2 regions of the Micrococcus sp. GbtcB5 genome follow, and region 2 is predicted to be linked to the other one. Evidence: riboswitches for the same ligand, from Rfam matches in the RefSeq annotation. Region 2 holds a riboswitch; the other holds the start of a gene.
The links. Region 2 has a riboswitch for thiamine pyrophosphate ahead of thiC (phosphomethylpyrimidine synthase ThiC). Riboswitches for the same ligand answer to the same signal wherever they lie in the genome.

Region 1 (14,667 bases), on a different contig from region 2:
GTCCGCGGCGAGGAACACCACGACGCCGGCCACGGCACCCAGGCAGATCACGGCCAGCAGGGTGGTGGGCCGGTCTCCGGAGCTCATCCGCCGGCTCCACCCGATCCGGGAGAGCACCCCCACCACCCCGGACACGGCCGCCGCGGCGCCGCCGGCCACGAGCGTCATCCCCAGCGTCTCGACGGCGAACAGCGGCAGGTACGTGTTCGTGGCCTGCATGCCCAGGCCGGTGAGGAACGCGATCGCCGCGAAGAACCAGACCGTGGCCGGCAGGGGCGAGGTGTCCCGCCGTCGTCGCCCGCCGACGGGGCCGGTGGCCGGCGGCGGCGCCCCGGGCAGCGGCGGGGCGGCGACCAGCGCGAGCACCCAGAGCGCCCCGATGAGCACCGCGGCCCCCAGCGCGGCGCCCGTCCAGCCGAGGGCGAGGGACGCGGCCGGGAAGAACAGGCCGCCGACCAGCTGGGCCGCCTGCACGCCGGACTGCTTCACCCCGACCCACCCGATGCGCCTCTCCGGCGGCACCACGGTCCGGATGATCCGGTTCGTGGTGGGGTTGGAGATGGCCTGCGTGACGCCCGCGACGGCGGCCGCCGCGTACAGCACGGGCAGGGACGGGGCGACGGCGCCGAGCACGAGCGCCGCGGCGGTGCCACCGAAGATGATGCTCAGCTGCGCGCGGGCGGACAGGCGGTCGGCGGCCCGGCCGAGGCCGAGGGAGGTGACGGCGGCCGCCGCGAACACGACCGTCATCACGGTGCCGAGCTGGCCCGAGGTGACGTCGAGCCGCTCCATCACGACCGTGGAGGAGGCGGAGACGCCGTAGTTGAACAGGGGCCCGGCGCCCATGGCCGCCAGCAGCACCCACAGCAGGGCCGTGGAGGGGCGGCGAGCGGCGGGGGCGGGCAGGGTCACGGCCCCAGGCTACGACCCCTCACGCGACGAGGCGGGAAATCTCTCTCATGGGCGCCCGGGGGCGTCGCGTGAGGTGGATTTCCCGCCTCGAAAGCGGTGGTGACTGCGGGGACGGGTCAGCCGACGCGGCCCTCGCCGCGGTGCTCGCCCTCGACGCGGCCGGTGGTCCCCCGCTGGGTGACCTCCTCGCCGTCCTGGCGCTCGGGCCGCTCGCCGGCCTCCGCCGGCAGGCCCTCGTTCTCGTCGGTGGGCGTCTCGCCGGCGGTGGCGGCGGGTGCCGGATCCTGCGGGGCCCGACGACGGCCGCCGTGCGGGGACAGCGACTCACCCTCACCCAACGAGCTGACGCGCGGCATCGGCGACGTCGTCAGCGGCACGGACTCGGTCTGCCGGGCGTCGACGAGCGTGGAGCCCGTCCCGGAGATGGGGGAGCCCTGCACGGGGGCGCCGGCCGCCGCGCGGCCCGGGATCAGCAGCTCGGAGCGCCACTGGGGGTCGCGCTCGGTGAGGTAGTCCACGCGGGCGTGCTCGCCGAAGTGGTCCGCGTCCGCCTCCTCCCAGTCCATGGCCCAGCCGGCGGGCGGGTCGTTGAGCAGCTCGTCCGTGCGCAGCCAGTGGTAGATGGACGCGTACGAGCGGGTGCTCAGGTGGTCCACGCGGCGGCGCAGCATGCGGGTGTTCAGCTGGGACGGATGCGTCAGGCCCATGGACGCCATGATCTGCACGGCCTCGCGCACGGTCAGGCGGTGGTAGTTGAAGACGCGGTTGCCCTTGTCCTCCACGTCGAGGGCGCGCATCAGACGCGGGTCCTGCGTGGCCACCCCCACGGGGCACTCGTTCGTGTGGCACTTCTGCGCCTGGATGCACCCGGTGGCCATCATCATCGCGCGGGCGGACATGGTGAAGTCCGCGCCCTGGATCAGACGCTTGACGATGTCCGAACCGGTGGCGACCTTGCCGGCCGCGCCGAGCTTGATCATGTGGCGCAGGCCGGTGCCCACGAGCGCGTTGTGCACGAGCATGAGGCCCTCGGTCAGCGGGGTGCCCACGCGGTCCGAGTACTCGAGCGGGGCGGCGCCGGTGCCGCCCTCGGAGCCGTCCACGATGATGAAGTCGGGGGCGATCCGCTCCTCCCAGATGGCCTTGGTCATGGCCAGCACGTCCACGCGGGAGCCCACGCAGAACTTGATGCCGATCGGCTTGCCGTCCGAGAGCTCACGGAGCTGCTCGATGAACTTGACCATCTCGCGCGGGGTGCGGAACGCGGAGTGGGACGCCGGGGACAGGCAGTCCTTGTCCATCGGGATCTCACGGGCCTCGGCGATCTCGGGGGAGATCTTCTCCTTGGGCAGCATGCCGCCCAGGCCGGGCTTCGCGCCCTGGGAGATCTTGATGGTGATGCCCTTGACCTCGGGCAGCAGCGCCTTCTCGGCGAACTTCTCCGGGCTGAAGGTGCCGTCCTCGTTGCGGCAGCCGAAGTAGCCGGAGCCGATCTCCCAGAACAGGTCCGCGCCGTTGCCGCGGTGGTACTTGGTGAGGCCGCCCTCGCCGGTCTCGTGGATGAACCCGCCCAGGCCGGCGCCCTTGTTCATGGCGATCACGGCGTTGGCGGAGAGGGAGCCGAAGGACATGGACGAGATGTTCATCAGCGAGATGTCCACGGGCCGGCGGCAGTCCGGGCCGCCGATCCGCACCGTGGGGGGCTCCTCCGGCGGGTTGACCGGGGCGGTGGAGTGCAACAGGAACTCGTAGCCGATCTCCGAGGTGTCCCGCTCGGTGCCGAACGCCTTGTGGCTGTCCAGGCCCTTCGCACGGGCGTAGACGATCGAGCGGGTGTCCCGGTCGAACGGCTTGCCGTCGAAGTTGCGCTCGATGAAGTACTGCTGGATCTCGGGGCGGATCGACTCCAGCAGATACCGCATGTGGCCGAGCACGGGGTAGTTGCGGAGGATCGCGTGCCGCTTCTGGGTCATGTCCCACACGGCGAGCACGAGCAGCGCCACCAGGAGCACCGCCAGCACCCACCACGCGCCGCCGCCGATGGCGGCCACCAGCACGACGACGAGCGCGGCCAGCGAGAGGGTCGCGACGATCAGGAGTCTGTTGTTCACCCGACCATCGTGCCCTATATCACTCGAACGTTCATCCTCGCCGCACTGTGTCGAGGTCCCACGTGTGGGGCAGGGGCGTCCGGGCCGACGGCAGGGCCACGCTGCGCCGCCACTCGTGCAGCCACTCCGGCAGCGTCGGCTCCCCCGCGAGGTCGTGGCCGGCCGCCGCCGCGATCGCCCGGACCTCGTCGTTCTCCACGGGGCGGCCGTCCTTCTTGCGCAGGCGCGTGCAGATGTACGCGCGCACCGCGACGTCGCCGTCGACCACCACGCGCTGCTCGAACCACACCGCGCGCTCATCCAGGCCGATCATCCGCGTCTCCACGTCGAACCGCTGCCCCAGGGTCACCGAGCGGCGGAACGCAATCTGCTCGGCCTGCACCACGGGCGTCCAGCCGCGACGGCGGATCTCGTCCCACAGGCCGGTGCGGACCATCGCGTCGAAGCGGCCGAGGTCGAACAGCCCGAAGTACTGGCCGTTGTTGACGTGCAGGGCCATGTCCACGTCCGTGGGCAGGGCGCGCATCGGCAGCGTCGTCGGCTCCCAGAGTCCGGCGCGCGGGCGGCGGCGGGCGCGGGCGACGACCCAGATCGTGCGGGGGATCAGATGCATCGGAGGTTCCTCCTCGGGGTCACAGGACCCCCTCGGTCAGATGGTCCGGCGTGCCGAACCGGTGGGCGGTCACGGACACGGCCTGTTCGTGCAGGAACGGCAGCAGCTCCACCTCGCCGGCGCTCACCACGGGGCCAGCGTAGACCGCCACGTCGGGGGTGTCGCCGAGCGCCGCGTGGAGCGCGCTCCGCGCCGCCTCGGCCGCCTCCCGGTCGCCGGTCCAGTCGGCGACGAGCCGGATCCGTGCGTCGCCGCCGCCCTCCGCTGCGGGCGGGATGAGGGCCAGCCGCCGGGCGCGGTCGTGGAACGCGGCGTCGTCCTCGACGACGACGTCCACCGGCGCGGCCGTGCCGGCACCCTCCGTGCGGGCGGACCGGACCAGCTCCTCCACCCGGCCGCGCACGGCCTCGGCCGAGAGTCCGTCCGCGTCGGGCCCCTCCGCGGTGGGGGTCGGGCGCAGGCTCACGGTCATGGGCGCCCCGGCGCGCAGGCCGGCGGAGACGATGCGCAGCAGGTGGTCGGCGGGCCCCGAGTGCCGGCGCACGAGGACCGGGGTGGGGACGTGACGCAGCACGTTCCGCTCGGCCTCGAGCGCGGAGACGTCCGTGTCCACCTCGAACACGGTGGTCCACGCGTGGGTGTCGAGGGCGCGGGCGGTCTCGAGCCAGGATGCGCCCGCGCCGTCGGCCTCGGCCCCGGGCCGTCCCTCTCCCCCGGCCCACGTGGGCGCGTCCTCCCAGTCCACGAGGCCGTGCAGGTAGTGCGGCCCGCCGGCCTTCGTGGTGGGGCCGACGACGGAACGCTTCCAGCCGCCGAAGGGCTGGCGGCGCACGATGGCCCCGGTGATGCCGCGGTTCACGTAGAGGTTGCCGGCGCGCACGCCGCGCAGCCACACGTCGATCTCCTCCCGGTCCAGCGAGTGCAGCCCGGAGGTGAGGCCGTAGTCCACGGCGTTCACGATCCCGATCGCCTCCTCGAGCGTCTCGGCCGTCATCACGGCCAGCACGGGGCCGAAGTACTCGGTGAGGTGGGCGTCGGCGCCGGGGCGGACGCCGGAGCGGATGCCCGGGCTCCACAGGCGACCCGTCTCGTCCAGCGGCCGCGGGCGCAGGGCCCACCGCTCCCCCGGGCCGAGCTCGGTGAGCCCGCGGCGCAGCTTCTCGCCGGGGGCCTCGATCACGGGGCCCATCTCGGCGCGCGGGTCCGCGGGGTGCGCCACGTGCAGGGACGAGGCGGCGTCCAGCAGCTGCCGGTGGAAGCGCTCGGAGGTGGCCACGGAGCCGACGAGCACCACGAGGGAGGACGCCGAGCACTTCTGGCCGGCGTGACCGAACGCGGACTGGACCACGTCCTTCGTGGCCAGGTCCAGATCCGCGGACGGGGTCACGATCACGGCGTTCTTGCCGGAGGTCTCGGCGAGCAGGTGCAGGTCGGGGCGCATCCCCTTGAACAGCCGTGCGGTGTCCCAGCTGCCGGTGAGGATGAGCCGCTCGACGGCCGGGTCGGTCACGAGCGCCGCGCCGACCTCCGCCTCGTCCTCGTCCTCGTCCGCCAGCGTCACCAGGCGCACGAGGTCCGCGGGGTCGTGCCCGGCGAGCGGGCCGCCGTCGTCGAACAGGCCCGAGTCCCGCAGCCCGGCCACGATCAGCTCCCACGCGACCGCGCCCGTCCGCTCGGACTGCGGGGCCGGCTTGAACACCACGGGCGAGCCGGCGCCGAGCGCGGCGAGGACGCCCCCGACCGGGATGGCCACGGGAAAGTTCCACGGCGGGATCACCAGGGTCAGGCGGACGGGCACGGCGCGGGCGCCCTCCACCGCGTCCAGGCCGCGTGCCAGGCGCGCGTAGTAGTGCGCGAAGTCCACGGCCTCGGAGACCTCGGGGTCGCCCTGGTCCAGGGTCTTGCCGGTCTCGGCGGCGGCCACCTCCAGCAGGCGGGCCCGGCCGGCGTGCAGGGCCCGTCCGACGGCGTCCAGCGCGTCGGCGCGCTCGTGGCCGGTGAGCGCGCCCCAGCGGGCGCCGGGGTCGGCGGTGGCGGCGATGGCGGCGCGGGCGTCGTCGGCCGTGGTGGCGCGGTGGGCGCGGACGGTGTCCGTCCCGAGGTCCGAGCCCGGGACGGCCGCGAGGATCCGGCGGGCCCACTCCCGGTTGCCGGGCAGCGCGGGGTCCGTGTCCGGGGTGTTGGCGAAGCCGTCCACGGGGGCGGGGGTCGGCCCGTCCTCCCCGCGGGACCGGTCCTGGAGGCGGTTCGGACGGGGCACGGCCGCGTCCAGGTGGCGCAGCGAGGCGCGGAAGCGCTCCTCCTCGCGGGCGAACAGGTCCGCGTCCGCGTCCAGGTCGAACACGGCGGACATGAAGTTCTCCGGGGAGGCGCCCTCCTCGAGGCGGCGCACGAGGTAGGAGATCGCCACGTCGAACTCCTCGGGCCGCACCACGGGCGTGTAGAGCAGCAGGGCGCCGACGTCCGCCCGGACGGCGGCGGCCTGGCCGGTGGCCATGCCGAGCAGCATCTCGAACTCCACCGCGGCCGGGTCGAGGCCGCGGCGCTCGATCAGCCGGTGGGCCAGGGCCACGTCGAAGAGGTTGTGCCCGGCCACGCCGATGCGCACGTGGGCCAGATGCTCCGGGGTGAGCGCGTAGTTGAGCACGCGCTTGTAGTTGGTGTCCGCCTCCTGCTTCGAGCCCACCGTGGCCAGCGGCCAGCCCGTCAGGGAGGCCTGCATCCGCTCCATGGGCAGGTTGGCGCCCTTGACCACGCGCACCTTGACCGGGGCGCCGCCGGCGGCGACGCGGCGCGCGGCCCACTCCTGCAGGCGCACCATGGCCGCGAGCGCGTCCGGCAGGTAGGCCTGCAGCACGATGCCGGCCTCGTAGTCGCGCAGGCCCGGCTGCTCGAGCAGGGCGGTGAACACGTTGAGCGTGAGGTCGAGGTCGCGGTACTCCTCCATGTCCAGGTTGATGAAGGTGTCCCGGTCCCGGGCGAGCTCGAACAGCGGGGTGAGCCGCTCGGTGATGTCCGCGACGGCCTCGTCGAACGCGTAGGGCGCGTGCGGGGCGGTGGCGGCGGAGACCTTCACGGACACGTAGTCGACGTCGTCGCGGCGGATCAGCGCGGCGATGCCCTCGAGTCGGCGGTCCGCCTCGCCCTGGCCGAGGATCGCCTCGCCCAGCAGGTTGATGTTCAGCCGGGTGTGCTCGTCGCGCAGGGCCGCGATGGCCTTGCCGAGCTGCCGGTCCCGCGCGTCGACGATCAGGTGGGAGACCATGCGCCGCAGCACGCGGCGGGCCGTGGGGACGGCGATGCGCGGCACGAGCGGGGCGGCGCGGCCGCCGACGCCGAGGACGGCGCGCAGGGCCGGGGGCAGGAAGCCGGGGGCGCGGCCGGCGAGCTCCCGCAGCGCCCGGGCGGCGATCGCGGGGTCCTCGGGGCGGACCACGTGGTCCACGAAGCGCACGATGAAGTCGAGGCCGCCCGGCTCCTTCAGGGCGCCCGCCAGCTGGCGGGCCGCGAAGTCGGCCTCATGGTCGCGGGACTCGGCGAGCCAACGCCGCACCTGCGCGACGGCGTCGTCGGCGAGGGCGTGCAGGTCGGCGGGGTCGGGGATCCCGCCGGTCGCGCCGAGGACCCGGTCGAGATCGTCGTGGTCCTGGGCGGAGAACATCGCGGTCATGGCCGCACTCTGCACGTGTGCCGGGTCACAGGTCAAACCGCCGCGGCTTCCTGTCAGACGCCTATGCTCGATGGACATCCCCTCGCCGCGCGCCCGCGCGTCGCCGCCGTCTTCCCAGGAGCCCGTCCGCCATGGCCGCCGCCGACCCCGTCCCCACCCACGCGCGGGAGCGCCGGGACGTCGTCGTGCCCGTGTCCGGACCCGAGGACCCGCCCGAGCGGGCCTGGCTCGTCCTGCCCCACCGCCACCCGGTGCCGACGCTGCTGGGGGAGACGCGGGACGCCGTCGTGGGCCTGGCCGAGACGCTCGCCGCCGTGCTGCCGGTCACCGTGCTCGCCCACCCGCGCGACGCCGGGGCGGCGCGGCTGGTGCCCCCGGAGGTGGACCTGCTGCGCGCGCCCGTGGGCTCACCGCTGCTGGGCCGCACCGGGCCGAGCTTCATCCGCCGCCCCGAGGGCCTGGCCGCCGTCGCCTGGCGCAGCGCCGCGGGACTGACCGGGACCGGGCCGCTCGACGGCGCGGCCGCGACGGCCGTGGCGGAGGCGGCGGGACTGCCGCTGCTCACCCCCCTGCTGTGCGCCCCGCGCGGGGCCTGGGTGAGCGACGGCGAGGGGACGGCCGTGGTGGCCGCGGACCCCGTGCTGGACGGGCGGATCAACGGCGCGTGGACCCCCGGCCAGGTGGCCGCCGAGTTCGCCGCCCTGCTGGGGATCACCCGGGTGCTGTGGGTGCCGCCGGCACCGCGGCCGGACACCGGGCCGTGGGGCGGGCCCGGCCACCTGGCCTCGTGGGTGCGGCTGGGGGGCGACGGCGAGGCCGCCGTGCACTGGCGCGGCGACCGGTTCCACCCCGAGCACCCCTACGCGGCGGCGGCGCTGCGCTTCCTGCAGGGCGCCGACGACGCCGCCGGCCGGCCCCTGCGCGTGCGCACGGTGACCGGGGCGGCGCAGCCCGCCGCGTACGACCCGGCCGAGCGGGGCCCCCGCTCCCTCCTGGACACGCTGCCGCTGGGCGCTGCGGTGCTGCGGCCGGCGTTCGAGGACGCCGCGGGCGAGGAGGCCGCGGCCGCCGCGTGCGCGGCACTGCACCCGGGGCTGCCCCAGCTGTCGTTCCCCGCCCCGCCGCTGCTGCGGCTGGCCGGCGCGCTCAACGACCTGGTGCTGCTCCAGCCCCGCCCGTGACCTCGTCCGTCGCGGGACCGTCGTCGTCCCCGCCGTCCGCCGAGGCGCGGTCCTCATCTCCCCCGTGCGCGTCGGATCGCCAGGCCGCCGGGCGCAGCCGTTCCAGGAGCGAGGACTGACGGCGCTCCATCCCCTTCAGGTCCGAGGCGATGAGCGCGTTGATCCAGCGGGCGTTCGGGTCGGCGTCGATCAGCACGGCCTTGGCCAGCAGCGTGCAGGGCAGCGCGAGGATCGCGCCGAGCGGGCCGAGGACCCAGGCCCAGAAGAGCAGGGAGAGGAAGCTGACGGTGGGGATCACGCCGATCGCGTCGCCGGCCACCTTGGGCTGGATCACGGACTGCAGCACGAAGTTCAGCACCGAGTAGCTGACCACCACCCACAGGAAGTCGGACCAGCCGCCCGCCGCCAGGCCCAGGACGGCCGGCGGCAGCAGGCCGATGATGAAGCCGATGTTCGGGATGTAGTTGGTGAGGAAGCTGAGCACGCCCCACACGAGCGCGAGCGGCACGCCGATCAGCATGAGGGCGATCACGTCCAGCACCGCCACGATCAGGCCGAACACCGTGGTGACCACCCAGTAGCGGCGCACGCCCTGGGCGAACTCGACCAGGGCGTGGCCGAACTCGTGGCGGGCGGTGCTGAGCAGGCGGACGCGGCGTTCGACGTCCATCGAGTCCATCGCCAGGAAGAACATGCCCATGATCACGGTGACGAGCAGACCGAAGACCGCGTAGACGTTCGTGGCGATCTTCGTGATGGCGCTGACGGCCGTCCCGGTCACGGTGCTCATGTCGATCGAGGCCAGCTGCTGGGACACCATGTCCGGGGTCACGCCGCGCTCGTTGAGCCAGTGCGAGACGTCCAGGACGATCTGCTGGAAGCGGTCCGCGTACTTCGGCAGCTCCGCCACCAGCTCGAGGCCGGACCACACCATCATGCCCCCGAACACGGCCATCACCGCGACGACCAGCAGGACGGTGGTGGCGGCCCCGAGCACGGGGTGCAGGCCCCGGCGGATGAGCCAGGCCTGCAGGGGGTAGGCCACGATCACGAGGTTCAGCCCCAGGAAGACGGGCGCCGCTATGGAGGCGATCCCCTGGAAGAACTGCACCACCAGCACCAGGCCCGCGAGCGTCAGGACGATCACCAGCATGCGCGGCCACATGCGGTGGGGGCGGCGGATGTCCCAGTCGGAGGCGGGGCTGGACGAGGCGGGCGGCGGGGTCACCCCCGCGGGCTGTGCGGCGCTCACGCGGGCAGTCTATGCGCGGGCCGGACGGGGTAGGGTCGGGACCAGTCCACATCGACAGGGGAGCGCCCGCGCGGCGCTGAGAGTGCGGTCCGCCGCAGACCCTCGAACCTGCGCCGGTCCGCACCGGCGAAGGAAGTCGAGTCTCCCGGTCGACGTCGTCCCGGGATTCCGGTGGCGGCCTCGTCCCGGCCCCTCTGCCGTCCCAGAGGAGAACCGCCATGTCCCGCACCCCGCACCGCGCCCTCGCCGCCCTCTCAGTGGCCGCCCTCGCCCTCACCGGCTGTTCGGTGTCCGGCTCGTCCGGCGACGGGGCGTCGTCGTCCGCCGCCGGCGCCGGCGGCGAGCCGACGACGGTGACGATCATGACGCACGACTCGTTCAACCTGCCCCAGGAGCTCGTCCAGAAGTTCGAGCAGGAGTCCGGCTACACCCTGAAGACGACGGCCCCCGGCGACGCCGGCAGCGTGGTGAACCAGCTCCTGCTGGCCAAGGACGAGCCCACCGTGGACGGCGTCTACGGCGTGGAGGACCACTCGGCGCACCGCCTCGTCCGCGAGGGCGTCGTCGCCGAATACACCCCGCAGGACCTGCCCGCCTCCGCACAGGACCGGATGGTGGAGGACCGCATGACCCCGGTGGACCAGGGCCAGGTGTGCTTCAACACGGATCCGGCATGGTTCGAGGCCCACGACGTCGAGGCCCCCACCTCGATCGACCAGCTCGACGACCCCGAGTACGCGAAGCTGACGGTCGCCACCTCCCCCGTGGCCTCCTCCCCCGGCCTGGCGCTGCTCGCGGCCACCACGGAGAAGTACGGCGACGACGGCTGGCAGGACTGGTGGCAGGGCCTGATGGAGAACGGCGGCAAGATCGCCGACAGCTGGTCCGACGCCTACAACTCGGACTTCTCCGGCGGCGAGGGCAAGGGTCGGTTCCCGGTGGTGCTCTCCTACTCCTCCTCCCCCGCGTTCGCCCCCGAGACCGAGGTGATCGAGGACTCCTGCACCCCGCAGGTCGAGTACGCCGGCGTGCTCGAGGGCGCGAAGAACCCCGAGGGCGCGCAGGCGTTCGTGGACTTCATGCTCACCGAGGAGGTCCAGTCCGTACTGCCCGAGTCGATGTACATGTACCCGATCGACGAGTCGGTGCAGCTGCCCGAGGAGTGGGCGCAGAACGCGCCGCTCGTCGAGGACGCCATCACCCCGGACCCCGCCCGCATCGACGAGCGCCGCGAGGATCTGCTGAAGGAGTGGACCGCCCTGTCCGAGGCCTCCCGGCGCTGATGTCCGCGCTCACCGAGGTCGCGGCCCCCGGCACGGACCTGCCGCGCCGGCGGGCCCGCGGCCGGGGGGACGGGCTCGGCCCGTGGTGGCTGGTGGCCGCCGTCCTGCCGGTCGCCTTCCTGCTCGTCTTCTTCGCGTGGCCCGTGGCGGCCATGCTCTGGCGCGGGATCGGCGGCGATGCCGACGCGTTCACCGGCGCCGTGGACCTCACCGCCTTCGGCCAGACCCTCGCCCGCGAGCGCACGTGGCGCATCCTCGGCCAGACGCTCGGCATGGCCGCCGCCGGCACGGTGGTCTCGGTGGCGCTCGGCCTGCCGACCGCGTTCGTGCTGCACCGGCGTCGCGTCCCGGGGCGGGCCGTGCTCCGCGCCCTCGTGCTCGTGCCGTTCGTGCTGCCCACGGTGGTGGTCGGCGTCGCGTTCCGCGCCCTGCTCGCCCCCGGCGGACCGCTCGGCTTCACCGGGCTGGACCAGACGACCACCGCCGTCGTGCTGGCCATGGTCTTCTTCAACGTGTCCGTGGTGGTGCGCCAGGTGGGCGCGCTGTGGAACGCGCTGGACCCCCGCCAGACCGAGGCCGCCCGCACCCTGGGCGCCTCGCCGTGGCGGGCGTTCCGCACCGTGACGCTGCCCCAGCTCGCCCCGGCGATCGCCGCGAGCGCGGCCCTGGTGTTCCTGTTCTGCGCGTCCGCGTTCGGCATCGTCCAGACGCTCGGCCGGCCCGGCTACGGCACGCTCGAGTCGGAGATCTGGGTGCAGACCTCCGTCTACCTGGACCTGCGGACCGCGGCGGTGTTCTCCGTGCTGCAGTTCGCGGTGGTGCTGGCCGCCGTCGTGGTCTCCGGCGTGACGGCGGCGCGCACCCAGCGGGCGCTGCGCCTGCGGGAGACGCCGCCGGCCCGGCTCACGCGCGCGGACGCGGTCCCGGTGGCCGTGATGCTCACGGTGGTGGCGCTCGTGGTGGCGCCGATCCTGACGCTCGTGGTGCGCTCCTTCCACACCCGCCACGGCTGGGGGCTGGGCAACTACGAGCTGCTCTCCACGAGCGCGGGCAGCGGGTTCGTGGGCGGGTCGACGCCGGCCCAGGCGCTCGAACAGTCCCTGCGGGTGGCCGTGGACGCCACGCTCGTGACGCTCGTGGTGGCCGTGCCGCTGGCCCTGCTGCTGACCCGGCCCTTCCGCTCACGCGCCGCGCTGGCGGCCCAGCGGGCCCTCGACGGCGCCCTGCTCCTGCCGCTCGGGGTGTCCGCGGTGACCGTGGGCTTCGGCTTCGTCGTGTCCCTGCGGGCCGCGTTCCCGGAGCTGGCGGCCTCGGGCGTGCTCGTGCCGCTGGCCCAGGCGGTGGTGGCGCTGCCGCTCGCGGTGCGGGCGCTCGTGCCCGTGCTCGCGGCGGTGGACCCGCGGCTGCGGGAGGCCGCACGCACCCTCGGGGCGGGCCCGTGGCGGGTGCTGGCCACGGTGGACGGCCCGTTCCTCGCCCGCGGCGTGGGCGTGGCCGCGGGCTTCGCGTTCGCGGTGTCCCTGGGTGAGTTCGGGGCCACGAGCTTCCTGGCGAGCCCGTCCGCGCCCACCCTGCCGGTGCTGATCGCCCGGCTGCTGGGCCGGCCGGGCGCGGACAACTACGGGATGGCGCTCGCGGCGGCCACGGTGCTGGCCGTGCTGAGCGCCGGGATCATGCTGGTGTGCGAGCGGCTGCGCCCCCGGGGCCCGGCCGGGGCGGGAGGTCTGTGATGACGCCGACGACGACGGGGGCCTCCCTCCGGCTCCGGGACGTGGCGATCCGCTATCCGGACGGCTCCACCCCCGTGCGGGGGACGGACCTGGACGTGGCCGCCGGGGAGATCGTGGCGCTCGTGGGCGCCTCCGGCTCGGGCAAGTCCACGATCCTGCGCGGGATCGCCGGGCTCGAGGACGTCGTGGCGGGCACGGTGGAGCTCGACGGGCGGGACGTGGCCGCGGTGCCGACGCACCGCCGGGGCGTGGGGATGGTGTTCCAGGACGGGCAGCTGTTCCCGCACCGGACCGTGGGCCGGAACGTGGCGTACGGCCTCGAGTCCGCCGGCTGGGACCGGGCCCGGCGGCGGGCACGCGTGGCCGAGCTGCTGGACCTGGTGGGCCTGACCGAGCTCACGGACCGGCCTGTGCAGCGGCTCTCCGGCGGGCAGGCCCAGCGCGTGGCGCTGGCCCGGTCGCTGGCCCCGGCCCCGCGGGTGCTCCTGCTGGACGAGCCGCTGTCCGCGCTCGACGCGGACCTGCGCCGGCGCCTGGCCGAGGACATCCGGACGGTGCTGCGGGCGGCGGGGACGACCGGCGTCGTCGTCACCCACGACCTCGCGGAGGCCGCGGTGATGGCCGACCGCACCGTGCGCCTGGGCGCGGGGGGACGCATCGCGGCGGAGGAGGACGGCCCGGCGGTAGCCTCTCAGGCATGACCCCGCCCGCACCCCGCCCCCGGCTGACCGCCCAGGACGTGGTGGACGCCGCCGTCGGGATCCTGCAGGACTTCGGCATGGGCGACCTGTCCATGCGGCGCGTGGCCGCGGTGCTGGGCGTGCAGGCCTCCGCGCTGTACTGGCACGTGCCGGACAAGCAGTCGCTGCTGGCGCGGGTGGCGGACCGGATCGTCGCCGAGGCGGAGGAGACCGTGCGCGCCCGCCGCGTCACGGACCTGGCGGGCCGCGCCGAGGCCGCGGAGGCCGCCCTGCTGCGGCACCGGGACGGGGCGGACGTGGTGCTCTCCGCCCTCGCGCTCGGGCTGGGCGGCCTCGGCCTGCACCGTCTGCTCACCGAGGCGGCGGACACCCCGGAGGACGGGGAGCGGGCCCTGGCGCTGCTGCTGGGCACCGTGTCCCTGCGGCAGCAGCGCGCGCAGGCGCAGGCGCTCGGCGTGCCGACCGGCCCGGACGTGCAGCGGCACCGCACGGACCCGCTCTGACGCCTCGTCCGACGCGGCCGCGCGGGAGGCCGAGGAGAGGAGACCTGCCTCCTCACAGGTGCGCTCGGTAAGGTCGCCCAGAGCAGAACAGGTCGGGACGGGTCGTCCCCTTCGTCCACGGCGATCCCGCCCGACCGCCGCAGGACCAGCATGGCCCGCCGGACCCGGCTCACAGTTCCGGCGCGGTCCCCTTCGACACAGCCGGCGAAGCCATGGGAGCACGGATCAACCACCCGCGGACGGTCGTGGACCGGACGCTGCATCACGACGTCGAGCCCGCACACCCCGCGGCGCTCGTCGACGTGGGCTGGGACTTCCGTGGCCCGGGCGCCAAGGCGGAGGAGCAGCACCGCCCGCTGCGCGTGGTCCGTGCCCGCCGGCCTCGGGGCACCCCGCGGGACCGGAACGGCGTCGACCTCACGCGCACCGGCCCCGTCGTCCCCCGCCCCTCCCCGCCGCGCACCCGGATCCGCCGGGACGGCGTCCGCGTGGTGGCCAGCCCGCTGGCCATGCTGCCCGGCGTGGACCACGGCCCCGCCCTCCGCCTGGACCTGCATCCGACGACGGGGGGCATCGTCTACGTGGCCCGCGAGCTCGAGCTGCGCGAGCTCGGCGACGACGTCCGCGGCCACGTCTACACCGGGATGGTCGGGACGGCGCATCTGAGCGCCTTCTGGTCCACCGTCACCGTCGACCTGCCGCCGGAGCGCC
Region 2 (14,667 bases):
ACGCGCCCCGCGGGGAGGTCACGGACGGGCCGTCCTGATGGTGTAGAGTCGACGAGTCCGCAACGCGCTCGACGCGTCGCGACCCCCGCCTCCGTAGCTCAGGGGATAGAGCGTCTGCCTCCGGAGCAGAAGGCCGCAGGTTCGAATCCTGCCGGGGGCACGAGCGAACAGAGCCGGACCCCCGTGGCGACACGGTGGTCCGGCTCTTCTGGGTTCTGCGGACCCGGACGCTCGAGCGGAGCGGGAGGTCCGGGTCACCGGCATTCGAGGCGGGAAATCGACCTCATGGGACGTCCCGAGGTGCGTATTCGCCGGATTTCCCGCCTCGAACGTGTCGAAGCCCGGAGGTCCCGCCCTCAGCCCCGCTGCGCATGACCGTGGTCGACGGGCCCGTGCCACGTCGGCCGCGAGGCGTCCCCGACCGCGAGCGCCTCCCCCGCCCGCATCGCGTCGGCCAGCCACGGCTTGGCCCGCTCGAGTGCGTCGTCCCAGCTCAGGCCCGCCCCGGCCAGCGTGGCCAGGGCCGAGGAGAGGGTGCAGCCGGTGCCGTGCGAGGCGCGGGTCGTCACGCGCGGGCCGCGCACCTCGTGCACGGCCCCGCCCACGCGCACGACGGCGTCCGGCACCTCCGCCGCTGCGGCCTCGGGCGCCTCGGTCTCGTCCAGGTGCCCGCCCTTGAGCAGCACCGTCACCCCGTGCTCGGCGGCCAGGCCCCGCGCCGCGTCGAGGGCGGCGTCCCAGTCCGTCGCGTCCCGCCCGGTCAGCCGGGCCAGCTCGGGCAGGTTGGGTGTCACCAGGTGCGCCACCCGCAGCAGCCGGGCCCACGCGGCGCGCCCGTCGTCGTCGCCGACCGCGGTGAGGGCGTCCCCGCTCGAGGCCACCATGACCGGGTCCAGCACGACGACGGCGGGCCGGGTCTCCTCGAGCCAGCCGGCGACGGCCCGCATGAGCTCCACCGTGCCGAGCATGCCGATCTTCACGGCGTCCACGGCGATGTCGGCGGCGACCGAGTCGAGCTGGGCGCGCACCACGTCCACCGGCAGCGGGTGGACGGCCTGCACGCCCTGCGTGTTCTGGGCGGTGATCGCGGTGATCGCGGTCATCCCGTAGCCGCCCCACGCGGCGATGGTCTTCAGGTCGGCCTGGACACCGGCGCCGCCGCCGGAGTCGGAGCCGGCGATGCTGAGCACACGGGGGACGGCGGGGGTCATGCGGGGGCTCCTTCGGGTCGGGGCGGATCGGCCGCCCGGGCCGGGCCGATCCCGCCCATGAGAATGTAGTCGCATGTCCCACGTCACAGAGAGCTCCCCCGCGCACCCCGGCCGAGCCGAGGAGTCGGCGCCGCTGCGGCCGACCTCCCCGCTCGGGATCGCCGCCACGTTCATCGGCACCACCATCGGCGCCGGGTACGCCTCGGGCAACGAGATCCTGCAGTACTTCGTGAGCTTCGGCCTCTGGGGCGGCACGGGGGCGCTCGTGATCGCCGGCGCGCTGTTCTTCCTGCTCGCGGTGATCGTGCTGCGGCTGGCGCAGAAGCTGCGGACCACGGACATCCACCGGATCGTGAACCCCACGACGTCGCGCGTGCCCACCTGGTTCGCGGACCTGTGCATCACCACGTCCCTGCTGGGGACGCTGGTGATCATGCTGGCCGGGGCCGGGGCGGCGGTGCACACCGCGTTCGGGCTGCCCTCGCTCGTGGGCTCGCTGGTGATGGCCGCCGTCTGCGTGGTCTCGGTGCTGGCCGGCATCACGGGCCTCGTGCGCGTCCAGGCCGTGGTGGTCCCCCTGATCATCGTGGTCGCCGTCGGCGTCGCGGTGTGGGGGTTGGCGAACCCGGGGGCCGCGGTGGACGACGTCGCCGCGCTCGTGACCTCGTCCCCGCTGATCAACCAGTGGTGGCTCTCGGGCGTGCTGTACGTGGCCTTCAACATCCAGCTGGCCTACGCGGTGCTCGCCCCGATCGGCGAGGAGAGCTCCTCGTCGGGCCGCTCCCTCGTCGCCGGGGCCGGGCTCGGGGCACTGGGCCTCGTGGTGATGGCCGGCGCGGTGATGGCCGCGCTGACCGTCCACGCCCAGCTCATCGGCCGTGCCGAGCTGCCCATGGTCGAGCTGGCCGCGATGATCGGCGGCTGGGCCGCCCTGCTGTACACGGTCGTCCTGCTGCTGGCGCAGTTCACGACGGCGGTCTCGTGCCTGTACGGCGGTGTGGAGCGGATCGCCCTGCTGTCCTCGATGCGCCGCGTGCCGGGCTGGGCCATCGCCGTCGTCACTGCCCTGGCCGCCACCCTGCTCTCGAGCGTCGGCTTCTCCGACCTCGTGGGCACCGTCTACCCCGTCCTCGGGTACGCCGGCATCGTCATCATCGTGATGCTCATCGTGACGTGGATCGTCGAGCGCACCACGGTGCGCCGGCGGGCGGCCCGCGCGGCGCGCGCCTGAGCGGCCCGCCGCATGGCCGCTGCCGACGGCGGTGAGGCCCCGCAGGGGACGTGCTAGGGTCGCTCGCATCCCACGGGAGCCCCACGGCACGGGGCTGAGACCGGGCTGACGCCGCCCGGAGACCGTCTGAACCTGTCCGGGTCATTCCGGCGAAGGAAGAAGGAGCCGCGGCCATGTCCGTTTCCGAGCACACCCCCCTGCCCGCAGCCGAGTCGACGGCCGAGGTCGTCGCCGAGGAGAACTACCCCACGCACCGTCTGGGCTGGCTCGAGGATGCCGAGCACGGCATCCGCGTGCCCGTCACCGAGGTCCACCAGGACGACTCCCCCGACGGCACGCCCAACGCGCCCCTGACCGTCTACCGCACCATGGGCCCGGGCTCCGTGCCCGAGCGCGGCCTGCCCGCCCAGCGCGCCGAGTGGATCCGCGCCCGCGGCGACGTCGAGGAGTACGAGGGCCGCGAGCGCGACCTGCTCGACGACGGCCGCTCGGCCGTGCGCCGCGGCGCCGCCTCGCAGGAGTGGGCCGGCGAGCGCCGCGCCCCGCTGCGCGCCAAGGAGGGCGCGCGCGTCACCCAGATGCACTACGCCCGGCGCGGCGAGATCACCCCGGAGATGCGCTACGTCGCCCTGCGCGAGGGCGTGGACGTGGAGCTGGTGCGCTCCGAGGTCGCGGCCGGCCGCGCCATCATCCCGGCGAACGTGAACCACCCCGAGTCGGAGCCGATGATCATCGGCAAGGCGTTCGCCGTGAAGGTCAACGCGAACATCGGCAACTCGGCGGTGACGTCGTCGATCGCCGAGGAGGTCTCGAAGCTGCAGTGGGCCACCCGCTGGGGCGCGGACACCGTGATGGACCTGTCCACGGGCGACGACATCCACACCACCCGCGAGTGGATCCTGCGCAACTCCCCCGTGCCGATCGGCACCGTGCCGATCTACCAGGCCCTCGAGAAGGTCGGCGGCGACCACCAGGCCCTGACCTGGGAGATCTTCCGCGACACCGTGATCGAGCAGTGCGAGCAGGGCGTGGACTACATGACCGTGCACGCCGGCGTGCTGCTGCGCCACGTGCCGCTGTCCGCGGACCGCGTGACCGGCATCGTCTCCCGCGGCGGCTCGATCATGGCCGGCTGGTGCCTGGGCCACCACAAGGAGAACTTCCTCTACGAGAACTACGACGAGCTCTGCGAGATCTTCGCGCGCTACGACGTCGCGTTCTCCCTGGGCGACGGCCTGCGGCCGGGCTCCGTGGCCGACGCCAACGACGCCGCCCAGTTCGCCGAGCTCGACACGCTGGCCGAGCTGACGGAGCGGGCGTGGGCGTACGACGTCCAGGTCATGGTGGAGGGCCCCGGCCATATCCCGTTGCACCTGGTGCGGGAGAACGTGGAGCGCCAGCAGGAGCTGTGCAAGGGCGCCCCGTTCTACACGCTCGGCCCCCTCGTCACGGACATCGCCCCGGCGTACGACCACATCACCTCGGCCATCGGCGCCACCGAGATCGCCCGCTACGGCACCGCGATGCTCTGCTACGTCACGCCCAAGGAGCACCTGGGCCTGCCGAACCGGGACGACGTGAAGACGGGTGTGATCACCTACAAGATCGCCGCGCACGCCGCCGACGTCGCCAAGGGCCACCCCGGCGCCCGCGACCGCGACGACGCCCTGTCCAAGGCGCGCTTCGAGTTCCGCTGGCGCGACCAGTTCGGCCTCGGCCTGGACCCGCAGCTCGCCGAGGAGTACCACGACGAGACGCTGCCGGCCGAGCCCGCCAAGACCGCCCACTTCTGCTCGATGTGCGGGCCGAAGTTCTGCTCCATGCGCATCAGCCAGGACATCCGCAGCGAATTCGGCGGCGCGTCCGAGCAGGCGCGGATCGCCGAGGCCGGCATGGCCGCCAAGTCCGCGGAGTTCCGGGCCGCCGGCGGGTCCGTGTACCTGCCCGAGCCGAGTCTGCGCCGGCCCGAGGGGGACGCGGTGCTCGCGAGGGACTGAGCGGCCCGTGCCGCGGCGCGGGGGCCAGGGTGCCGGCCTTGAGCACCTCCCCCGCGCGCGGCGCGAGCCTGCCCTCGCCGGTCGGCCTGCCCTGGGCGCGCTCCCGGCTGGCGTGGCCCCGACCGCGGTCGCCCCCAGCATCTCCCCCCCTCGCCGCACGTGCCGCTGCGGGCCGGGCGGCTCGAGTGACGAGGTCCGGCCGTGCCTCCTGCACAGGTGTCCGCAGACGGGGCTGCGTCCCCGGGCGTCGCGTTCCGGCTCCGGATGTCCGGGGCCGCTCCTAGGCTCGGGTGCATGAGCGCGCACCACGCCGACGACGGCCTCCCCGCCCCCGTCTCCACCCCCGCCGAGGATCCACCGGCCGACGGGCGACAGGCACCGCCGAGTGGCGTCGTCGTGGGTGAGGACGGGCGGGCCCGCCCGCCGTGGGCGGCACGGGATCCGCTGCTGCGGGAGTACTACGACACGGAGTGGGGCCTGCCCGTCACGGACGAGCGGGGCCTGTTCGAGCGCCTCGTGCTCGAGGCGTTCCAGTCGGGCCTGAGCTGGCGGACCGTCCTGGCCAAGCGGCCCCGGTTCTGGGAGGTGTTCGCGGGCTTCGACGCGGACGCCGTCGCGGCGTTCGGGGACGCGGAAGTCGAGGCGTTGCTGTCAGACCCCGGCATCATCCGGAACCGGCGCAAGATCGAGGCCGCGATCGCGAACGCGAGGGCCGTCGTCGGGATGCGCGGCGAGCGGTTCGCCCCGCTGCACCCGGGCGCCCCCGGCGCGGGCCCGGCCTGGCACGGCGACGGCGACCGGCCGGCCCGCGGTCTGCCGGGGCTGGTCTGGGCGCACCAGCCTGCCGCGACCCCACGGCCGGAGACGGTGGCCCAGGTCCCCTCGACCTCGGACGAGTCGCGCGCGCTCGCGAGGGCGCTGAAGGCGCACGGCTGCCGATTCGTGGGGCCGACCACGTGCTTCGCCCTGCTGGAGGCCGCCGGGATCGTGGACACCCACCTTCTCGGCTCGTGGCGAAGAGGGGCGTCCGGGATCTGGGAGTGAGCGGGGGCCTCCGGCAGGATGGGGAGCTCAACGCAGGACGTCCACACGAAAGGGTGACGACTGATGACCACCACCTCCGCCTCTCAGGGCTACCGCACGATCAACCCGGCCACCGGGGAGCTGCTGAAGTCCTTCGACAACGCCACGGATCAGCAGATCGCCGACGCCCTCGACGCCTCGCAGGCCGCCTACGAGCAGTGGTCCCGGAAGTCGGTGGCCGAGCGCGCCGCCGTCGTGAAGCGGATCTCCGAGCTGCTGGCCGAGCGGTCCAAGGACATCGCCGCGGTGATCACCACGGAGATGGGCAAGTCCCTCGGCGCGGCGGTCGGCGAGGTGCGCTACGGCGCCCAGATCTTCGGGTACTACGCGGACGAGGCCGAGGAGCTGCTCGCGGACCAGCCGATCAAGCAGTTCTCCGGGCAGGAGGCGTTCGTCCAGCGGCTGCCGCTCGGCCCGCTGCTGGGGATCATGCCGTGGAACTTCCCGGTGTACCAGGTGGCCCGTTTCGTGGCGCCGAACCTCGTGCTCGGCAACACCATCCTGCTCAAGCACGCCGAGATCAACCCGCAGGTGGCGCAGCTGCTGGAAGAGCTCTTCACCGAGGCCGGACTGCCGGAGGGCGTGTACCAGAACGTGTTCGCCACCCACGACCAGATCTCCACGATCATCGCCGATCCGCGCGTGCAGGGCGTGTCCCTCACCGGTTCGGAGCGGGCCGGCGCCGCCGTCGCCGAGCAGGCCGGCCGGCACCTCAAGAAGGTCGTCCTCGAGCTCGGCGGCTCCGATCCGTACATCGTGCTCTCCGCGCCGGACGCCCGCGCCGCCGCCCGCGACGCACTGGCCACCCGGATGGGCAACTGGGGCCAGGCCTGCAACTCGAACAAGCGCATGATCGTCATGGAGGACCTCTACGACGACTTCGTGGACGAGCTGGTCCAGCGCTCCTCGGAGATGAAGCCCGGCGACCCGACCTCGCGCGACGCCGACGTCTACGGCCCGCTGTCCTCCGAGTCCGCGGCCGACGGGCTCGCCGAGCAGATCGCCGAGGCCAAGCAGGCCGGCGCCACCGTCCACGTGGGCGGCGAGCGCACCTCCGGCCCCGAGGGCGAGGGCTTCTACGTCTCCCCGGCCGTGATCACGGACGTGGACCAGGAGAACCCCGCCTACACGCAGGAGCTGTTCGGCATGGCCTCCGTGGTCTACAAGGTGTCCTCCGCCGAGGAGGCCGTGGCGCTGGCCAACGACTCCCAGTACGGTCTCGGCGGCGCCGTGTTCTCCACGGACCTGGACGAGGCCAAGCGCGTGGCCGACCAGCTCGAGGTGGGCATGGCGAACGTGAACCTCGCCTCCGCCGCCGGCGCGAATCTGCCCTTCGGCGGCGTGAAGCGCTCGGGCTTCGGCCGCGAGCTCGGCCCCCTGGCCCTGGACGAGTTCGCCAACAAGCGCCTGTACGCGGTGCAGGGCCCCCTGGAGGGCTGACCCGGGGCCGGGTCGGCCGGGCGGGTCTCCCGCTCCGGCCGGCCCGTCGGCCCCTCAGCCGCGCAGCGGGACGGTCGCCAGCACCTCGTGCAGCGGCCCGCCGGACCGGCCCTCGCCGAGCCGGGACGCCACGACCTCGACCTCGTCCGCGGTCCACTCCGGCCCGCGGTACACGGCGAGCGCGTGCACGGCCTCGGCCAGCAGGACGGTGGCCGGCGCCGGCGGACGGGGCTCGCCCCGCCTCCGACCCCGAGGTCGGGGCGCGGCGCCCGAGGCCCGCGCCACGGTGAGGTGGGCGCGCCGGCGGTCCCGGCCGTCGTCGTCGGCGAGCCAGGGCTCCGCCAGGAGCGCGCCGAGCTCCCGGACCTGCCCACCCACCCCCACCCAGAGCGTGCGGTGCGAGAACTCCCCCGCTCCGGCCAGGTGCAGGTCCAGCGGGCCATGTCCCGCCGCGATGCGGCCGGCGTCGGCGACGACGTCGTCCACGGCGCCGGCGGGCACCTCCGGGTGGAACGCCAGCGTCAGGTGCCGCTGCTCCGGCTCGGTCCAGCGCAGCGCGCGTCCGGCCCGGTCCCGGACGCCGTCGAGGGCCGGCTCGAGGTGGTCGAGCACGGCCCTCGGCGGACGGATCGCGAGGAAGAGCCTCACGCCTGCGCGCGCGGATCCGTGGCGGCTGCGGTCGAGCCCCCGGCGGCGTCCCGCGTCATGGCGGCCGGGGCCACGTCCGGGTGCGGCTCGCGGCCGGCCACGATGTCGATCGCGCCGGTGAACTCGGCGTCGATCCGCCGCTGCACCCGGCGCGAGCGCTGGGTCACGAGGGACACCACCACACCCATCACGAAGGCGGCGACGAAGCCCGGCAGCAGCTCGTACAGGCCGAACCACTCCCACGTCTCGGCACTGGCCTCGGACCACACCCAGGCGACGGCGGCGCCGGTGACCATGGCGGCCATCGCCCCCCACGAGGTGAACCGCGGCCAGTACAGGGCAAGCAGGATCACGGGGCCGAAGGCGGCGCCGAAGCCGGCCCACGCGAAGGAGACGAGCTCGAGCACGGAGGAGTCCGGGTTGAGGGCGAGCAGACCCGCCACGAGCGCCACCACCAGCACGCCGATGCGGCCGAGCCACAGGGTGAACGTCGGGGAACCGGTGCGCCCGCGCAGCATGTAGAGGTCCTCCACCAGGGCGGAGGAGCACACGATCAGCTGCGAGGAGAGCGTGGACATGATCGCGGCGAGGACGGCGGCCAGCACCAGGCCGGCCACGAACGGGTGGAACATGATCGAGGCCAGCACGAGGAACACGGTCTCCGGGTCCTCGAGCGTGGTGCCGGGGTTGGCCTGGAAGTAGGCGATGCCCACGAGGGCCACCATCACGGCGCCGAACACGGACAGCGCCATCCAGCCGATGCCGACGCGCCGGGCGACGGCCGCGTCGTGCGGGGTGCGCAGGGCCATGAAGCGGACGATGATGTGCGGCTGGCCGAAGTAGCCCAGGCCCCAGGCGAGGGAGGACAGGACGCCGATCAGCGTCGCGTTCTCGAACATCGAGAAGTGGTTCACTCCGCCGCCGGCGGCGTCGGCGGCGCGGATGCCCTCGACGACGGCGTCCCAGCCTCCCATGGTCAGGATCACGACGATGGGTACGGCCAGCAGCGAGAGGAACATGAGGACGCCCTGGGCCACATCCGTCAGCGAGGCGCCGAGGAAGCCGCCGAACAGGGTGTAGAGCACCGTGATGCCCGCGACCACGAGCATGCCGGTGAGGTAGTTGATGCTGATGCCCTGGGCGTAGAAGGACTCGGGGCCGAAGGTCGACTCGACGAACTTGCCGCCGGCCACCATGCCCGAGGAGACGTAGAAGGTGAAGAACACGAGGATGATCAGGCCGGCCACGATCCGCAGGATGTGCGTGCGGTCCTTGAACCGGTTCTCGAGGAAGGACGGGATCGTGATCGAGTTCCCGGCCACCTCGGTGTAGGAGCGCAGGCGGGGGGCGACCACGCGCCAGTTCACCCACGCGCCCACGGTCAGGCCGACCGCCATCCAGCCCTCGACCAGGCCCGCGGCGTAGATCGCGCCGGGCAGGCCCATCAGGAGCCAGCCGGACATGTCGGACGCACCCGCGGAGAGCGCCGCGACGGACGGCTTCATGTCGCGTCCGGCGAGCATGTAGTCGTCGAGGTCGGTGTTCTTGCGGGAGGCGTACAGGCCGATCGCGATCATCGCGAGGAAATAGAGGCCGATCGCCGCCAACAGGAAGACGGTGTTCGTGTCCATGGGCTCCAGAGAATCACATCCGGACTCTCAGCCCCAGTCCCAGGTCCGTCCCAGATTCGCCCCGTCCGGGTCGGCCCGGGCCCCCGCGCGCCTAGGATGGAGGCCGTCATGACGCAGACTCCCCCGCCCTCCACGCCCGCCGCGCAGCCGTCGGCGACGCCCCACGACGCCGTCGCGATCACGTTCCCCGAACACCTGCCGGTGGCGGAGCGTCGCGAGGAGATCATGGCCGCGATCCGCGACCATCAGGTGGTGATCGTCGCGGGCGAGACCGGCTCGGGCAAGACCACGCAGCTGCCGAAGATGTGCCTGGCCCTCGGGCTCGGGGAGGCCGGCTCGATCGGCCACACCCAGCCCCGGCGCATCGCCGCCCGCTCCGTGGCCGAGCGCATCGCGCAGGAGCTGGGCGAGGAGATCGGGCAGACGGTCGGCTACCAGGTCCGCTTCACGGCGCAGACCTCGAAGGCGACCCGGGTCAAGGTCATGACGGACGGCATCCTGCTGGCCGAGATCCCCCATGACCCGCAGCTGCGCCGCTACTCCGTGATCATCGTGGACGAGGCCCACGAGCGCAGCCTCAACATCGACTTCCTCCTGGGCTACCTGCGCAACCTGCTGCCCCAGCGCCCGGACCTGAAGGTGATCATCACCTCGGCCACCATCGACCCGGAGCGCTTCGCCCGACACTTCGGCCGGCCGCTGGCCGAGGGCGAGGACCATGCGGACGCGGTGGAGGCCGACGACGGCGGCCGCGTGGTCCCGGCGCCGATCATCGAGGTCTCGGGGCGCACCTACCCCGTCGAGATCCGCTACCGGCCGCTGACCGACGAGCCCTCCCCCGACGACCCCGAGGACGATGCGGACGACGCCGCCGAGACCCGCGACCCCCTCGACGCGATCGGCGACGCCGTCCTCGAGCTGGCCTCCGAGCCGCCGGGCGACATCCTCGTGTTCCTGCCGGGCGAGCGGGAGATCCGCGAGGCCGCGGACCACCTGACCGGCGTCGTCGCCGGCACCACGCGCCTGGCCGGCACGGAGATCCTGCCGCTGTTCGGCCGCCTGTCCATGGCGGAGCAGCACCGCGTGTTCGGCCGCGCCGGGGCCGGGGTGCGCCGGCGGATCGTGCTGGCCACGAACGTCGCCGAGACCTCCCTGACCGTGCCGGGCATCAAGTACGTGATCGACACGGGCACCGCGCGCATCTCGCGGTACTCGCACCGCACCAAGGTGCAGCGCCTGCCGATCGAGCGTGTCTCCCAGGCCAGCGCGAACCAGCGCTCGGGCCGGTCCGGCCGCACCTCGGACGGCATCGCGATCCGCCTGTACTCGGAGGAGGACTACCTCTCCCGCCCCGAGTTCACGGACCCGGAGATCCTGCGCACCTCCCTGGCCTCGGTGATCCTGCAGATGCTGTCCCTCGGTGTGGCCCGCACCCCGGGCGACGTCAAGGAGTTCCCCTTCGTCCAGCCCCCGGACGGCCGTCAGGTCACCGACGGCGCCACCACGCTCACCGAGCTCGGGGCGCTCGAGGCCGGCGGCGCCCGCGCGGGCACCATCACCCGGGTCGGACGCCGCCTGGCCCGTCTGCCGGTGGACCCCCGGCTGGGCCGCATGATCCTCGAGGCCGGTGAGCGCGGCTGCGTCCGGGAGGTCATGGTGATCGCCGCGGCCCTGACCATCCAGGACCCCCGCGAGCGCCCCACGGAGCAGCGTGAGGCCGCGGACGAGCTGCACCGCCGGTTCGCGGACGAGAACTCGGACTTCTCCGCGATCCTGAACCTGTGGGCCTACCTGCGCGAACGGCAGCAGGAGCTCTCCGGCTCCCAGTTCCGGAAGCTGTGCCGCCGCGAGCACATCAACTGGCTGCGCGTGCAGGAGTGGCAGGACCTGGTGCGCCAGCTGCGCCAGCTCGCCAAGGACGTGGGCCTCACCGTCGAGGCCGGACCCGTGGACCCGGTGGGCCGGCACGAGGCGGTGCACAAGTCCCTGCTCACCGGCCTGCTCGCGCAGATCGGCGCCTACGACGAGCGCCGTCGCGAGTACGCGGGCGCCCGCGGCACCCGTTTCGCCGTGTTCCCCGGCTCCGCCCTGTTCAAGAAGCGCCACCCGTTCGTCATGGCCGCCGAGCTCGTGGAGACCTCACGGCTGTGGGCGCGCACGGTGGCCCGGATCGAGCCGGAGTGGGCCGAGGAGGTCGCCGGCCACCTCGTCAAGCGGGCCTACAACGAGCCGCACTGGTCGCGGCGGGCGGGCTCCGTCGTCGCGCGCGAGAAGGTGACGCTGTTCGGCGTCACCCTGATCCCGGACCGCTCGGTCCGGTACGGCCGCATCGACCCGGAGCTCTCCCGCGAGCTGTTCATCCGGCACGCCCTCGTGGAGGGCGACTGGCGCACGCGCCACCGGTTCTTCGCCCGCAACCGGGCCGCGCTCGAGGAGGTCGACGCCCTCGAGACGCGCCTGCGCCGCCGCGACCTGCGGATCGGGGACGAGGACCTGTTCGCCTTCTACGACGCGCGGATCCCGGCGAACGTCGTCTCCGAGCGGCACTTCGACGCGTGGTGGAAGAAGGCGCGCCAGGAGCAGCCGGACCTGCTGGACCTCGACGTCGCCGCCCTGCTCACCGCCGACGCCGAGGACCTGGACACCGACGCGTTCCCCACCACGTTCTCGTATCCGATGCCCGGCGGCGACGTGGAGCTCGACCTCGAGTACACGTTCGACCCGACCGGCGCGGCCGGCACCGACGGCGTGACCGTGGCCGTGCCGATCCTGCTGCTCAACCAGGTCTCCCCCGGTCCCTTCGCATGGCTGGTCCCCGGCCTGCGGGTCGAGCTCGTCACCGCCCTCATCAAGGCGTTGCCCAAGGCGGTGCGCAAGAACCTCGTGCCCGCCCCGGACGTGGCCCAGCAGCTCGTGGCGGACCTCGAGGCCCACGCCGACCCGCTGCGGGACGAGCTGCCGGAGGCGCTGTCCGCGGCCGTGCGTCGGGTGCGCGGCGTGGTGGTGGAGCCCGGACTGTGGGCCCCGGACGCGGTGCCCCTGCACCTGCGGATGGACTACCGCGTCGTGGACGCCCGCGGCGCCGTGATGGGCGCCGGCCAGGACCTGCCCGCGCTGCAGGCCCGGCTCGCGCAGGCCAACCGCTCCGCGATCGCCGCCCGGCTCGCCGGCACCGACGACCCCGCCTCGGCCCGGCCGGGGCCGCGCGGCACGGGCCGCGGCGGCCGGGCCCAGGCCGACGCGCGGGCCGGGGCCGAGGGACGCCGTCGCCCGGAGGGCCCCGGGCGGTCCGGCGCGACGCCGGCCTTCGAGGAGCGGCACAGGCTGACCTCGTGGAGCATCGGCACGGTGCCGAAGACCGTCTCCACCGCGGCCGGGGCGCGCGGCCCCGCCATCACGGGCTACCCGAGCCTGGTGCCCGAGACCACGCCCGACGGCGGCCCCGCGGCCGGCCTGACCGTGGCCCGGTCCGCGGAGGACCAGGCGGCCTGGCACCGGGCCGGGGTGATCCGGCTGCTGCTGGCCACCCTGCCCAGCCCCCAGCGCTACGTGCTGGACCACCTGGACAACAGGGAGAAGCTCACCTTCACCCAGAACCCGCACGGCTCGGTGGACTCCCTCGTCGCGGACTGCACCCAGGCCGCCGTGGACCGTCTCGTCGGGGACGAGCTGCCGTTCGACGAGGCCGCGTTCCGCGCCCTGTTCGACCGGGTGCGGGCCGACCTGATCGACACGGTCTTCGCCGTCACGTCCCTGGTGGAGCAGGTGCTCTCCCGGGCCGCGCAGGTGCGACGCCGGCTCAAGGGCTCGGTCTCGCTCGCCCTCGCACCGGCGCTGTCGGACGTGAAGGCACACCTCGAGCAGCTCGTGTTCCCCGGCTTCGTGGCCGCCACGGGCTGGGAGCGGCTGCAGCACCTGCCGCGCTACCTGCAGGGCATGCTGACGCGCCTGGACCGGCTGGACGCCGGCGGCCACCTGCAGCGCGACGGGCAGCACATGGCGGTGGTGCAGGGGCTCGAGGACGAGTTCGACGCCGCGGTCGCGGCCCACCGCGCCCGGTTCGCGGGCACGCCCGTGCCCGCGGAGCTGGAGCGGGTGCGCTGGCTCATCGAGGAGCTGCGCGTCTCCTTCTTCGCCCAGGAGCTGGGCACGGCGGTCTCGGTCTCCGAGAAGCGGGTGCGTCAGGCGCTCGCCCGGGCCACGCGCGCCTGAGCCGGGCCCGGGCGGCGCGGGCCGTCAGTCCTGCGGGACGACCTCGCCGTGGCCCAGGTCCCGCAGGGCCGCGCGGAGGCGGGCGGCGGCGTCGTCCAGGTCCGCCGGATCGGGGGCGTTGTCCACGCGGGCCAGGTCGAAGTCGGCGAGCGAGGTGGAGGGCCACACGTGCACGTGCAGGTGCGGGATCTCATAGCCGGCGATCATGAGCCCCGCCCGGCGGGCGGAGAACGCCGCCACCTGCGCCTTGCCGATCTGCTGGGCGACCGTCGTCAGGTGCGTGACCAGCGCCGGGTCGACCTCCACCCATTCGTCCACCTCCGCACGGGGCACCACGAGCGCGTGCCCCGGCTGGAGCGGCGCGGCGGACAGGAACGCGACGCACGTCTGGTCCTGCCACACGAAGCGGGCGGGCAGCTCGCCGGCGATGATCCTGCTGAAGACGGTGGCCATGGGGGGTCCTCCTGGGGGTCGGCGGGGCGGGGCCCCGGGGCTCGTCAGTCCCGGCCGGACGCGCCGTCGGGCTCGGGGCCGACCGCGACGGCGTTGGACGGGTCCTGGACCCATGCTGACCACGAACCCGGGTAGAGCGCCACTCCGGGTCGCCCCGCGACGGCCAGGGTGAGCACGGCGTGCGCCGCGGTGATGCCCGAGCCGCAGTACACGGCCACGGGAGTGGCGTCGTCCACGCCGACGGCGTCGAACCGCTCCGCCAGCTCCGCGGCGGGCCGCAGGCGGCCGTCCTCGGCGATGCTCTCCGCCGTGGGCACGTTCCGCGCCCCGGGGATGTGCCCGGCCACGGGGTCGAAGGGCTCGACCTCCCCGCGGTACCGCTCGGCCGCCCGCGCGTCGAGGAGCAGACCGCCGGAGGCCATCGCCTCGGCGCCGGCCGTGTCCACGACGGGCATCCGGCCCCACGACGGCCGGGCGGTGCCGGGCACCGGGATGACCTCGCCGGGCTGCAGGGGCAGGCCCGCGGCGCGCCACGCCTCGAGGCCGCCGTCCAGGAGCATGGAGTCCCGCAGCCCCGCGTGGCGCAGCAGCCACCAGGCGCGCGCGGCGGACAGGCCGTGGTCGTCGTCGTAGACCACGATGGTGTCGCCCTCGTCGATCCCCCACATCCGCACGGTCTCCGCGAACTGGCGCGCGTCCGGCAGGGGGTGGCGCCCCGCCGCCGGACCGGCGTGGCCGGCGAGCTGGCTGGGCAGGGAGAC

Region 1: another riboswitch for thiamine pyrophosphate. It lies ahead of KVS67_RS06550 (thiamine ABC transporter substrate binding subunit); the one in region 2 lies ahead of thiC (phosphomethylpyrimidine synthase ThiC).

Annotation. Positions count from the first base shown of each region.
Region 1 is NZ_JAGXJK010000013.1:50,976-65,642, forward strand. Features, by position in the region: gene KVS67_RS06520 (MFS transporter) at 1-912, opposite strand, end outside; gene KVS67_RS06525 (FMN-binding glutamate synthase family protein) at 1,029-3,023, opposite strand; gene KVS67_RS06530 (thioesterase family protein) at 3,055-3,636, opposite strand; gene KVS67_RS06535 (bifunctional proline dehydrogenase/L-glutamate gamma-semialdehyde dehydrogenase) at 3,656-7,306, opposite strand; gene KVS67_RS06540 (agmatine deiminase family protein) at 7,438-8,487, shown strand; gene KVS67_RS06545 (AI-2E family transporter) at 8,453-9,739, opposite strand; TPP riboswitch at 9,786-9,891, shown strand; gene KVS67_RS06550 (thiamine ABC transporter substrate binding subunit) at 9,958-11,022, shown strand; gene KVS67_RS06555 (iron ABC transporter permease) at 11,022-12,752, shown strand; gene KVS67_RS06560 (ABC transporter ATP-binding protein) at 12,752-13,453, shown strand; gene KVS67_RS06565 (TetR family transcriptional regulator) at 13,450-13,956, shown strand; gene KVS67_RS06570 (RNase H family protein) at 14,169-14,667, shown strand, end outside.
Region 2 is NZ_JAGXJK010000001.1:82,245-96,911, reverse strand. Features, by position in the region: gene thiE (thiamine phosphate synthase) at 1-1, shown strand, start outside; tRNA gene KVS67_RS00445 (tRNA-Arg) at 88-160, shown strand; gene thiD (bifunctional hydroxymethylpyrimidine kinase/phosphomethylpyrimidine kinase) at 357-1,211, opposite strand; gene KVS67_RS00435 (membrane protein) at 1,285-2,442, shown strand; TPP riboswitch at 2,505-2,619, shown strand; gene thiC (phosphomethylpyrimidine synthase ThiC) at 2,616-4,439, shown strand; gene KVS67_RS00425 (DNA-3-methyladenine glycosylase I) at 4,734-5,483, shown strand; gene KVS67_RS00420 (NAD-dependent succinate-semialdehyde dehydrogenase) at 5,547-6,962, shown strand; gene thpR (RNA 2',3'-cyclic phosphodiesterase) at 7,017-7,610, opposite strand; gene putP (sodium/proline symporter PutP) at 7,607-9,241, opposite strand; gene hrpA (ATP-dependent RNA helicase HrpA) at 9,350-13,453, shown strand; gene KVS67_RS00400 (HIT family protein) at 13,478-13,906, opposite strand; gene KVS67_RS00395 (sulfurtransferase) at 13,951-14,667, opposite strand, start outside.